Regions from separate parts of the Bradyrhizobium sp. ORS 111 genome, predicted to be linked through region 3. Evidence: predicted binding sites of a transcription regulator. Region 3 holds the regulator's gene; each other region holds the start of a gene.

Region 1 (2,201 bases), 2.7 Mb from region 3:
TCGACGTCCCATCGCTTACGCTCCCAAACAACCCAGTCCCACTTTTGTACGCGTGAACCGATGCCACCCTGGTTCGTGCAAGCCCGCCGCTTGATCTTGACTTCACCAGGTTGAAGACCCGGGCCCTCAAGGGCTCCACCCACATCAGACTCGAAGCGGCCGAGAGCGGCTTTGACCGGCAGGCCATCTTCTTTGCCGATGCGTTCCTTCCCAAGGGCTTGCGGTCGAACCTTAATTAGTTGATTAATTAGTTAATCAGGTGATTAAGGGGGTGGACGTCCCCTGTCAACCGTCCTTGCAGCAGACCCGGCCCGCGCGGCCGGGGGATCTGTCACCGGGCCGCCCCCGCTTGGCCACGGCTGGTCAGATCAATGCTTGCGCTCCCATCGCGGATGACATCTCTCGCGGCACTGAATGGGCGATCGAGCCGGCCGTGGCGGCATGAAAATCCACCCCAACCGGCAGAACTCTGCCGATTCAGCGCATCAATGGGAAATCAGCGATCGCTCGACGAATGTCGGCAATCCGGGGCATGGATCAGGCTTGGTGAGAAGCACGACGTGATTGAGGAGCGAACGGGCCGCCATTGGACGGCCTTCGCTCCTCATCAGGATCCGCGTTGCAGTGGCCAGGTCACGCCGCCGCCGATCCGGCCGGCATCGTTGCCCGCAACCGGGCCTCAAGCGTGGCCACCGTCGAGAGCAGTTTGGCTCTGCGCTCCCTGAGGTGCTTCGCGAGCGTAGGATAGGTACAGCTTGTCTCGTCGCGGACGCGCGAACGCTGCTCCTCTTCCGCGATGTCGGAGCTGAGGAGCTGAATTCTCCAGTTAAGGTCCGCGATCAACGCTTGTAGCGATAAGGCACTCTTCGTTCCGTAATCGGACGGCTGCTTCATGACGATTGCCTCATGGTGAAGCAACCCCTCTCGGGTTGCCAGATAGGTCAATCAAACAGCAAGAGCGATGCCATGCTTGCGACCAGCGTCGCATTGCTGCGGAATCCGAAGCCGCGCCCAACGGCACTCCAGCATTCAATGGCGTGTCATATTTTTTTCGTCCTGCTGTAGTCCGGCTCTGAAACAGTCGGCGCGCTGGGGCAAATCGCCGCAGAAATCCCCTTCGATTTGTCTTTGAGGACCCACAGGGAGAAACCTCCAATGCACTTGTCCAAAACGCTCGGACTGGTCTCTGTTCTCGCGCTGTCGCTGATGGGCGCGGGCGCTGTTGCCGAAGACGACCACGGCCGCTCTGACAACTCAAATTTCGGCCGCGACCACGACCGTGATGGCCACCATCACGTGCATACGGCGACGCCGATCAAGCACCTCGTCGTGATCTTTCAGGAAAACGTTTCCTTTGACCACTATTTCGGCACCTACCCGAACGCGGAGAACCGCCAGGGCGAAACGCCGTTCCATGCAAAGCCGTTCACCCCGGTGGTCAACGGCCTGAAGACGCCGCTCGACGTCAATCACGGTTTTTCAGCGCTCAAGGGCGTCGATCTGCTCGCTCATAATCCCAACAGCAATCCGAGCGCTCCGGTTGCCCCCAACAACAAGGTCCAGAACGGCGCCGGCGCCTCCAATCCGTTCCGCCTCGCACCGGGACAGGCGCTCACGGCCGATCAGGGCCACAATGAAGCGCCCGAAGAGAGCGCCTACAACAACGGCCATATGGACGGCTTCCCGGCCTTCACCGGCACCGCGGGTCCGCCGCCGGCCGGTATCGGCACCAAGGCGTTGGTGATGGGCTATTATGACGGCAACACGGTCACAGCGTTGTGGAATTACGCCCAACACTTCGCAATGAACGACAACAGCTACTCTTCGCAATTCGGTCCGTCGACGCCGGGTGCGCTGAATCTCATCTCGGGCCAGACCAACGGTCTCTCGGCGACGATGAATGTGATCAACGGCTCGGGCACGTTGCTGCACACCACTCATGAGGCGTTCGGCGACGCCAGCCACACCACGAGCAACATCACCTTGATCGGCGACGCCGACCCGATCGGCGACGTCTGCTCCAATCCGACCGGAGACCAGGTGACGCTGGGCGGCCGCAATATCGGTGACTTGCTCAACGACAAGGGCATCACCTGGGGTGCATTCATGGGCGGCTTCGACCTCACCGTCGTCAACGCCAACAAGACGACCGGCTGCCAGCGCGAGACCGATCCGACTGCGCCCGGCACGGCTGCATTCAC
Region 2 (2,201 bases), 3.3 Mb from region 3:
CGCTGTGTCTCCGGGGATTTCCGCGACTATAGGCCAAAAACGGGCGGTCAAGGCAAGGCCAAGTCAGGGTCCAAGTCAGGGTCAAGTCGCGGTACGGTCACGCGAACTTGCCGCCATTGGGTGGCCGGGCTAGGACAGGCCATGATCCCGTTCGCATCAACAGCCGACGCTGCAACATGACGCCGATTGCGCTCACCATCGCCGGCTCGGATTCCTCCGGCGGCGCGGGCATTCAGGCCGATCTGAGGAGCTTTGCCGCGCTCGGGGTCTATGGCGCTTCCGTGATCACGGCGCTGACGGCGCAGAACACCAGCGGGGTCAGCGGCATCCATCCGGTGCCCGCGTCGTTCGTCGCCGCACAGATCGATGCGGTGTTCTCCGACCTCGCCGTCGGCGCGGTCAAGATCGGCATGGTGGCACAGGCCGAGACCATTGCGGCGATCGCCGAGGGGCTGAAGCGCTGGGCGCCACGCCACGTCGTGCTCGACCCTGTGATGGTCGCGACCTCGGGTGACCGCCTGCTGGCGGCGGAGGCGGTCGATGCGCTCAAGACTATGTTGATTCCGCGCGTATCGCTGATCACACCAAATCTGCCGGAAGCTGCGGCATTGCTGAACGAGCCGGTCGCGGAGGGCGAGGCCGCTGTCGCAGAGCAAGGCAGGCGACTGCTGACGATGGGCTGCCGCGCCGTGCTGGTCAAGGGTGGCCACGCGCAAGGTGCCGAAAGTGTCGACTATCTGATCGACGGCCAACGCACAGTCGCACTGGCCGCACCGCGGATCGCAACGGCCAACACGCACGGCACCGGTTGCTCCTTGTCATCGGCGATCGCTGCCGGTTTGGCCAGGGGCGAAGACATGGAGACCGCCGTGCGCAACGCCAAAGCGTGGATCACGGCTGCTATCGCCGCGGCGGATCGTTTCACCGTCGGACGCGGCCACGGGCCCGTGCATCACTTTCACAAGTATTATTGAAGCTGCGTAGCTTCGGATGGAGCGAACCCCGGATTGCGCTTCGCTGCATCCGGGCCACGCATCGAGGGTCATTGCAACGGCGGCCGCCCATTTGTTCCGTCGCGACATGCAGGCAACACAGCGGCTGTCCCACACAGCCGCGATCGCCCATGTCGCCAGATTGTCGCACGCCGCTGTTATCGGCAGAGAAGGGGCGTGCAACTGATTCTCGTTAACTTTTTCCAGGGCCTTCGGTCGCGGGGATCGTCATCGCCTTGTCACAGGAATCTGTTAGGTGCACCGGCATGGGAAGTGACTCCTTGAGTGAAGAAAGCCCCGAGCGGCGCTTTCGCACTTTGTTCATCTCCGACGTCCATCTCGGAGCCCGCGGGTCGCAAGCCGACCGCCTGCTTGACTTCCTCCGCTCTCACGATGCCGACACGATCTATCTCGTTGGCGATATCGTCGACGGCTGGGCGCTGAAGTCGAACTGGTACTGGCCGCAGACCCACAACGACTTCGTGCAGAAGATGCTGCGCAAGGCACGCAAGGGCGCCAAGGTGATCTACGTCCCGGGCAACCACGACGAATTTCTGCGCAAATATTACGGCACGCATTTCGGCGGCATCGACGTCGTGGAGAATACGGTCCACACCGGCGCCGATGGCAAGCGCTATCTCGTGATCCACGGCGACATCTTCGATCTCGTGGTGCAGAACGCGCGTTGGCTCGCTCATCTCGGCGACAAGGCCTACGACTTCGCGATCCAAATGAATCGCTTCGTGAACTTCTTCCGCAGGATGTTCGGCGTACCCTACTGGTCGCTGTCGCAATGGGCCAAGCTGAAGGTCAAGAAAGCGGTGAACTATATCGGTGCGTTCGAGGCCACGCTTGCGGGCGAGGCGCGCCGTCACGGCTGCGACGGCGTGATCTGCGGCCATATCCACTACGCGACCATCCATGACGAGCACGGCATCCGCTACATGAACTGCGGCGATTGGGTGGAGAGTTGCACCGCGCTCGCCGAGCATGAGGACGGCCGCTTCGAGATCATCACCTGGACCGACCCGCTGCGCCGCATCGCGCCGGTTCCGCGAGTAACGGCACGCGCTGCATGACGCATATCCTGGTCGCGACCGATGCGTGGCATCCCCAGGTCAACGGGGTTGTCCGCACGCTGACCATGATGGCGCAAGCGGCGAAATCACTGGGCGTCGAGGTGAGCTTCCTGACGCCGGAATCGTTCCG
Region 3 (2,201 bases):
GATACGACATCTCGTGCGGCAGTACTGGACCCTCTAAGTAGCTTTCGTTCTGCGTACACGTTCGGGCGCAAAACCGCGTCCGGCGAGGGCTAAGGGATTCTGACCGCAGGGATATTTGTCAGATTTGGCTCGCAGCGCCGCTCCGATGACTGGCCGGCGCAAGGCGAAGGGAAGAATGCGATGACGGTATTGACCTGGTCCGATGATCGCGTCGAGCAGCTCAAGAAGCTCTGGGAGGCGGGCCTGTCGGCCAGCCAGATTGCGGCGGAACTCGGCAATGTGACGCGAAACGCCGTGATCGGCAAAGTGCATCGGCTTGGCCTATCCGGCCGTGCCAAGGCCCCTTCCACCGCTGCCCCGCGACAGCGCAAGGCCCGTCCCGCCCAACATATGATGCGGGTGGCGCGCCCGGTCTCGCGCGGCAACACCGCGCTCGCCCACGCCTTCGAGGTCGAGCTGGAGCCGGATCCGGTCGCCTATGACAATGTGGTGCCGATGAGCCAGCGGCTGTCGCTGCTCGAGCTGAACGAGGCGACCTGCCACTGGCCAGTCGGCGACCCCTCGAGCCCTGAATTCTTCTTCTGCGGCGGCAAGGCGCTCACCGGCCTGCCCTATTGCGCGCACCACTCGCGCGTCGCCTACCAGCCGGCTGCCGACCGGCGCAGGCCCGCCAACAAGCCGCCGACCCGGTGAGCATCATAGGCCGTGGAAACAAAATCCCCGCGCAAGCGGGGATTTTTTTGTGAGGGGACTACCTCTACGTCACAGCGTCGTCCTGCCGCAGGCCGGGACCCATCCGCCGCGGCTTGTGTTGTGAACAGGACTCGTCGTTCCGACTTCGCGCAACAAATTGCATTCGGGGTTATGGGTCGCGGCTTTTGCCGGGACGACGCTGTGGTTATCTGCTGCCCGCGCCTTACGGCTGCGGCTCCGCCTTGGCGAAGCGGTCGTCGAGCGCATAGCCGGCACCGCGCACGGTGCGGATCGGATCCTGCTCGCGGCCGGGATTGAGCAGCTTACGCAAGCGGCCGATGTGCACGTCGACGGTCCGCTCGTCGATATAGATGTCGCGGCCCCAGACGCTGTCGAGAAGCTGCTCGCGGCTGAACACGCGGCCGGGATGCTCGAGGAAGAACTCGAGCAGGCGATATTCGGTCGGGCCGAGATCGATCGGCCGGCCCGAGCGCGCGACGCGGCGCTTCTCGCGGTCGAGCTCGATATCGCCGTAAGTCAGGACGGTGGCGAGCCGCTCAGGGCTCGCGCGACGCAACAGGCCCTTCACGCGCGCCAGCAGCTCCGGCACCGAGAACGGTTTGACGATGTAATCGTCGGCGCCGGTGGCGAGGCCCCGCACCCGCTCGCTCTCCTCGCCGCGCGCCGTCAGCATGATGATCGGAAGCTGCTTGGTCTCAGGCCGCGCCCGCAGGCGGCGGCACAGCTCGATGCCGGAGAGGCCCGGCAGCATCCAGTCAAGCACCACGAGATCGGGAACACGCTCCTTCAGCCTTGTGTCGGCGTCGTCGCCGCGTCCGACCGTCTCCACGTCGTAGCCTTCCGCGTCGAGGTTGTAGCGCAACAACGTCGTCAGCGCTTCCTCGTCTTCGACTACCAGAATGCGTGCGCTCATCGGTCTATGTTCTTTCTCTGTGTTGATCCGTTGCCCGAGAGGCGAACCAAACACCTCAGCTAGCCGTTACCCGGCACCGTGGTGGCAAAGGTGGTCATGTCGCCCTTCGGGCGCTTGTCGGTGATCTGCTGGCCTTCGATCATGTAGAACACGGTTTCGGCGATGTTGGTGGCGTGGTCGCCGATCCGCTCGATGTTCTTGGCACAGAACATCAGATGGATGCAGAACGAGATGTTGCGCGGATCCTCCATCATGTAGGTGAGCAGTTCGCGGAACAGCGAGGTGCAGATCGCGTCGACCTCCTCGTCGCCCTTCCAGACGGTCATCGCGGCCGGCAAGTCGTGCGCGGCGTAGGCGTCGAGCACCGACTTGACTTGCGACAGCACCAGATCGGTCATGTGCTCGAGGCCGCGGATCAGCTTCAACGGCTGGAAATCGCTCTCGAGGGCCGCGACGCGCTTGCCCATGTTCTTGGCGAGATCGCCGATCCGCTCGAGGTCGGTCGCCACCCGCATCGCGCTGACGATCTCGCGCAGGTCGATCGCCATCGGCTGGCGACGCGCAATCGTCAGCA
Region 4 (2,201 bases), 3.2 Mb from region 3:
ATTCGATCAGCGCCGTCACCGATTTGCCGGCTTCGGCGGCCTCCGCGAGCGTGCGCACGATCGGTGAGTTGTTCGAGGTGCGATAGAGTGTCTGTTTGATTGCGACGACGTCGGGGTCGCGCGCGGCCTGCTGCAGGAACTGCACCACGACGTCGAACGATTCATAGGGATGATGGACGATGAGGTCCTTCTGCCGGATCGCCGCGAAGATGTCGCCGCCGTGATCGCGCACGCGCTCGGGATGGCGCGGGACGTAGGGCGAGAATTCGAGATCGGGGCGATCGAGGCGGGTGAGCTGCGACAGCTCGTTCATCGCGAGCACGCCGTCCACCAGGAACACCTCGTCGTCCGACGCGGACAATGCGTGCTGCACGAAGCTGCGCAGCTCCTCCGGCATCTTGGCCTCGATCTCGAGCCGGATCACCGATCCGCGCCGGCGGCGCTTCAGCGCGGTCTCGAACACGCGGACCAGGTCTTCAGCTTCTTCTTCGATTTCGAGTTCGGAATCGCGAATGATCCGGAACGCGCCCTGACCCTTGACGGTGTAGCCGGGGAACAGTCGGCCGATGAACAGGCCGGTCGCTTGTTCCAGCGTGATCAGGCGGGCCGGACCACCCTCCTTGTTGGAGGGGAAGCGGATGAAGCGGTCGATCTTGCCCGGCATGCGGATCAGCGCGTTCATCGGCTTGCCGTCGGAGATCCGCGACAGTTGCAGGGCGACGGTGAAACCCAGATTCGGGATGAACGGGAACGGGTGCGCCGGATCGATGGCCAGCGGCGTCAGCAGCGGGAAGATGTTGTGGAGGAAGTGATCCTCGATCCAGGCCCGTTCCGACTTGGTGGCGTCGCGCCCGTCAACGAGCTGGATGCCGACCTCGGACAGGATGGTGCGGAGGTCGCGCCAGATCGCCTGCTGGTCGGAGGCGAGCTGCGACACGTTCTTGTTGATCACAACAAGCTGCTCGGACGGGGTGAGGCCGTCAGGGCTGCGCTCGGGGATGCCTTCACGGACCTGCGCCTTGATGCCGGCGACGCGGACCATGAAGAACTCGTCAAGGTTATTGGCCGAAATCGACAGGAATCGAACGCGCTCCAGCACGGGATGGCCCGTGTTGACCGACTCCTCGAGCACCCGGCGATTGAAATGCAGCCAGGAGAGCTCGCGATTGATGAATCGCTCGGGGCTGGTCGCAATCGCGGGGAGTGCGGCAGTATCCGGCTCTTTTTCTTTTATTTCAACGGCTTGCGGGGCGTCCATCAAGTGTCAATCCAATCCGGAGTATCGGCCCTGAGCGGTCTAGCCGAGAGCCGCACAGACCATGTGATATCGCGATGACGTTTCGATGACATTGATGTTCCGACGATTTCCGCCGTCAAGCCGGGTAGCTCCGTTCAGGCATCGCGTAACAGCTCGGCGGCCAGCGCCCGGGTGACAGGCCTGCCGAGCCGCAGCGCTTCGGTGTCCAACAGCTCGACCGCCTGCCGGACGGCGGCATAGGAGCGCTCGATCCGGGTGGTCAGGTAGCTCACGAGCTGCTCGTCCACCGTCATCTGGCGGTCGGCGCAGAATTTCACGATCAGGCCGCGGAACAGGTGATCGTCGGGTGGCAGCAGCGTCACGGTGGGCACGGCGCGAAGGCGCGAACGCAGATCGCGCAACTCGATCTCGAAGGCCGACGGCGGGACGCGGGCCGTCAGCAGCACGAAGGCATCATCCTGGCGCGCGAGATTCATCAGGTGAAACATCGCGCGCTCGTCGAAATCGGACGGCCGGAGATCGTCAACCACCAGCGCGCCGGTCGCCAGCGCACCGGGGACGGCATCCGCGGTGAGCGCATGTGCTGAGGTCGAGCGCGCTCCGGCGTGCTCGGCCCAGATCGCGGCGAGGTGGCTCTTGCCGGAGCCCTCCGGCCCGACCAGCAGCATGATGCGGTTCGGCCAGTCGGGCCAGCGATCGATCAGCGTCAGTGCGGCTTCGTTCGCCGGCCCCTCGAGGAAGTCGTCACGCGTCAGTCTTTCCTCGTGCGGCAGCGCCAGGGCCAATTGTCGAGGTTGAACGCTACCTGCCACACAAATCTCCAAACCAGGCTATCGGGCTTCAGGCTATCGGGCTTCAATCGTGCTCATGTGCCGCAGCCACTCCACGAGATAGAGGGACACGGAAACCAAAGTAAAGATCGTGACGAGTCCCATCAGGATGC

The links. Region 3 encodes PhoB, which activates phosphate uptake and scavenging genes when phosphate is short. Its sites were predicted from a motif close to TGTCATNNANCTGTCAT; they were not measured.
Region 1: a site for PhoB is predicted at 1,039-1,055, ahead of P6U30_RS23135 (phospholipase C). Genes of this name have one in related genera too.
Region 2: a site for PhoB is predicted at 1,219-1,235, ahead of P6U30_RS13410 (UDP-2,3-diacylglucosamine diphosphatase). Genes of this name have one in related genera too.
Region 4: a site for PhoB is predicted at 1,333-1,349, ahead of P6U30_RS20700 (RNA degradosome polyphosphate kinase). Genes of this name have one in related genera too.

What each region holds. Positions count from the first base shown of each region.
Region 1 is NZ_CP120701.1:4,946,500-4,948,700, forward strand. It holds partial or broken gene P6U30_RS23125 (helix-turn-helix domain-containing protein) at 1-12, opposite strand, end outside; gene P6U30_RS23130 (hypothetical protein) at 634-894, opposite strand; gene P6U30_RS23135 (phospholipase C) at 1,156-2,201, shown strand, end outside.
Region 2 is NZ_CP120701.1:2,950,310-2,952,510, forward strand. It holds gene thiD (bifunctional hydroxymethylpyrimidine kinase/phosphomethylpyrimidine kinase) at 177-974, shown strand; gene P6U30_RS13410 (UDP-2,3-diacylglucosamine diphosphatase) at 1,259-2,071, shown strand; gene P6U30_RS13415 (glycosyltransferase family 4 protein) at 2,068-2,201, shown strand, end outside.
Region 3 is NZ_CP120701.1:7,644,978-7,647,178, forward strand. It holds gene P6U30_RS35350 (GcrA family cell cycle regulator) at 181-693, shown strand; gene phoB (phosphate regulon transcriptional regulator PhoB) at 917-1,627, opposite strand; gene phoU (phosphate signaling complex protein PhoU) at 1,687-2,201, opposite strand, start outside.
Region 4 is NZ_CP120701.1:4,424,719-4,426,919, reverse strand. It holds gene P6U30_RS20700 (RNA degradosome polyphosphate kinase) at 1-1,258, opposite strand, end outside; gene P6U30_RS20695 (chromosomal replication initiator DnaA) at 1,393-2,070, opposite strand; gene P6U30_RS20690 (CDP-alcohol phosphatidyltransferase family protein) at 2,104-2,201, opposite strand, start outside.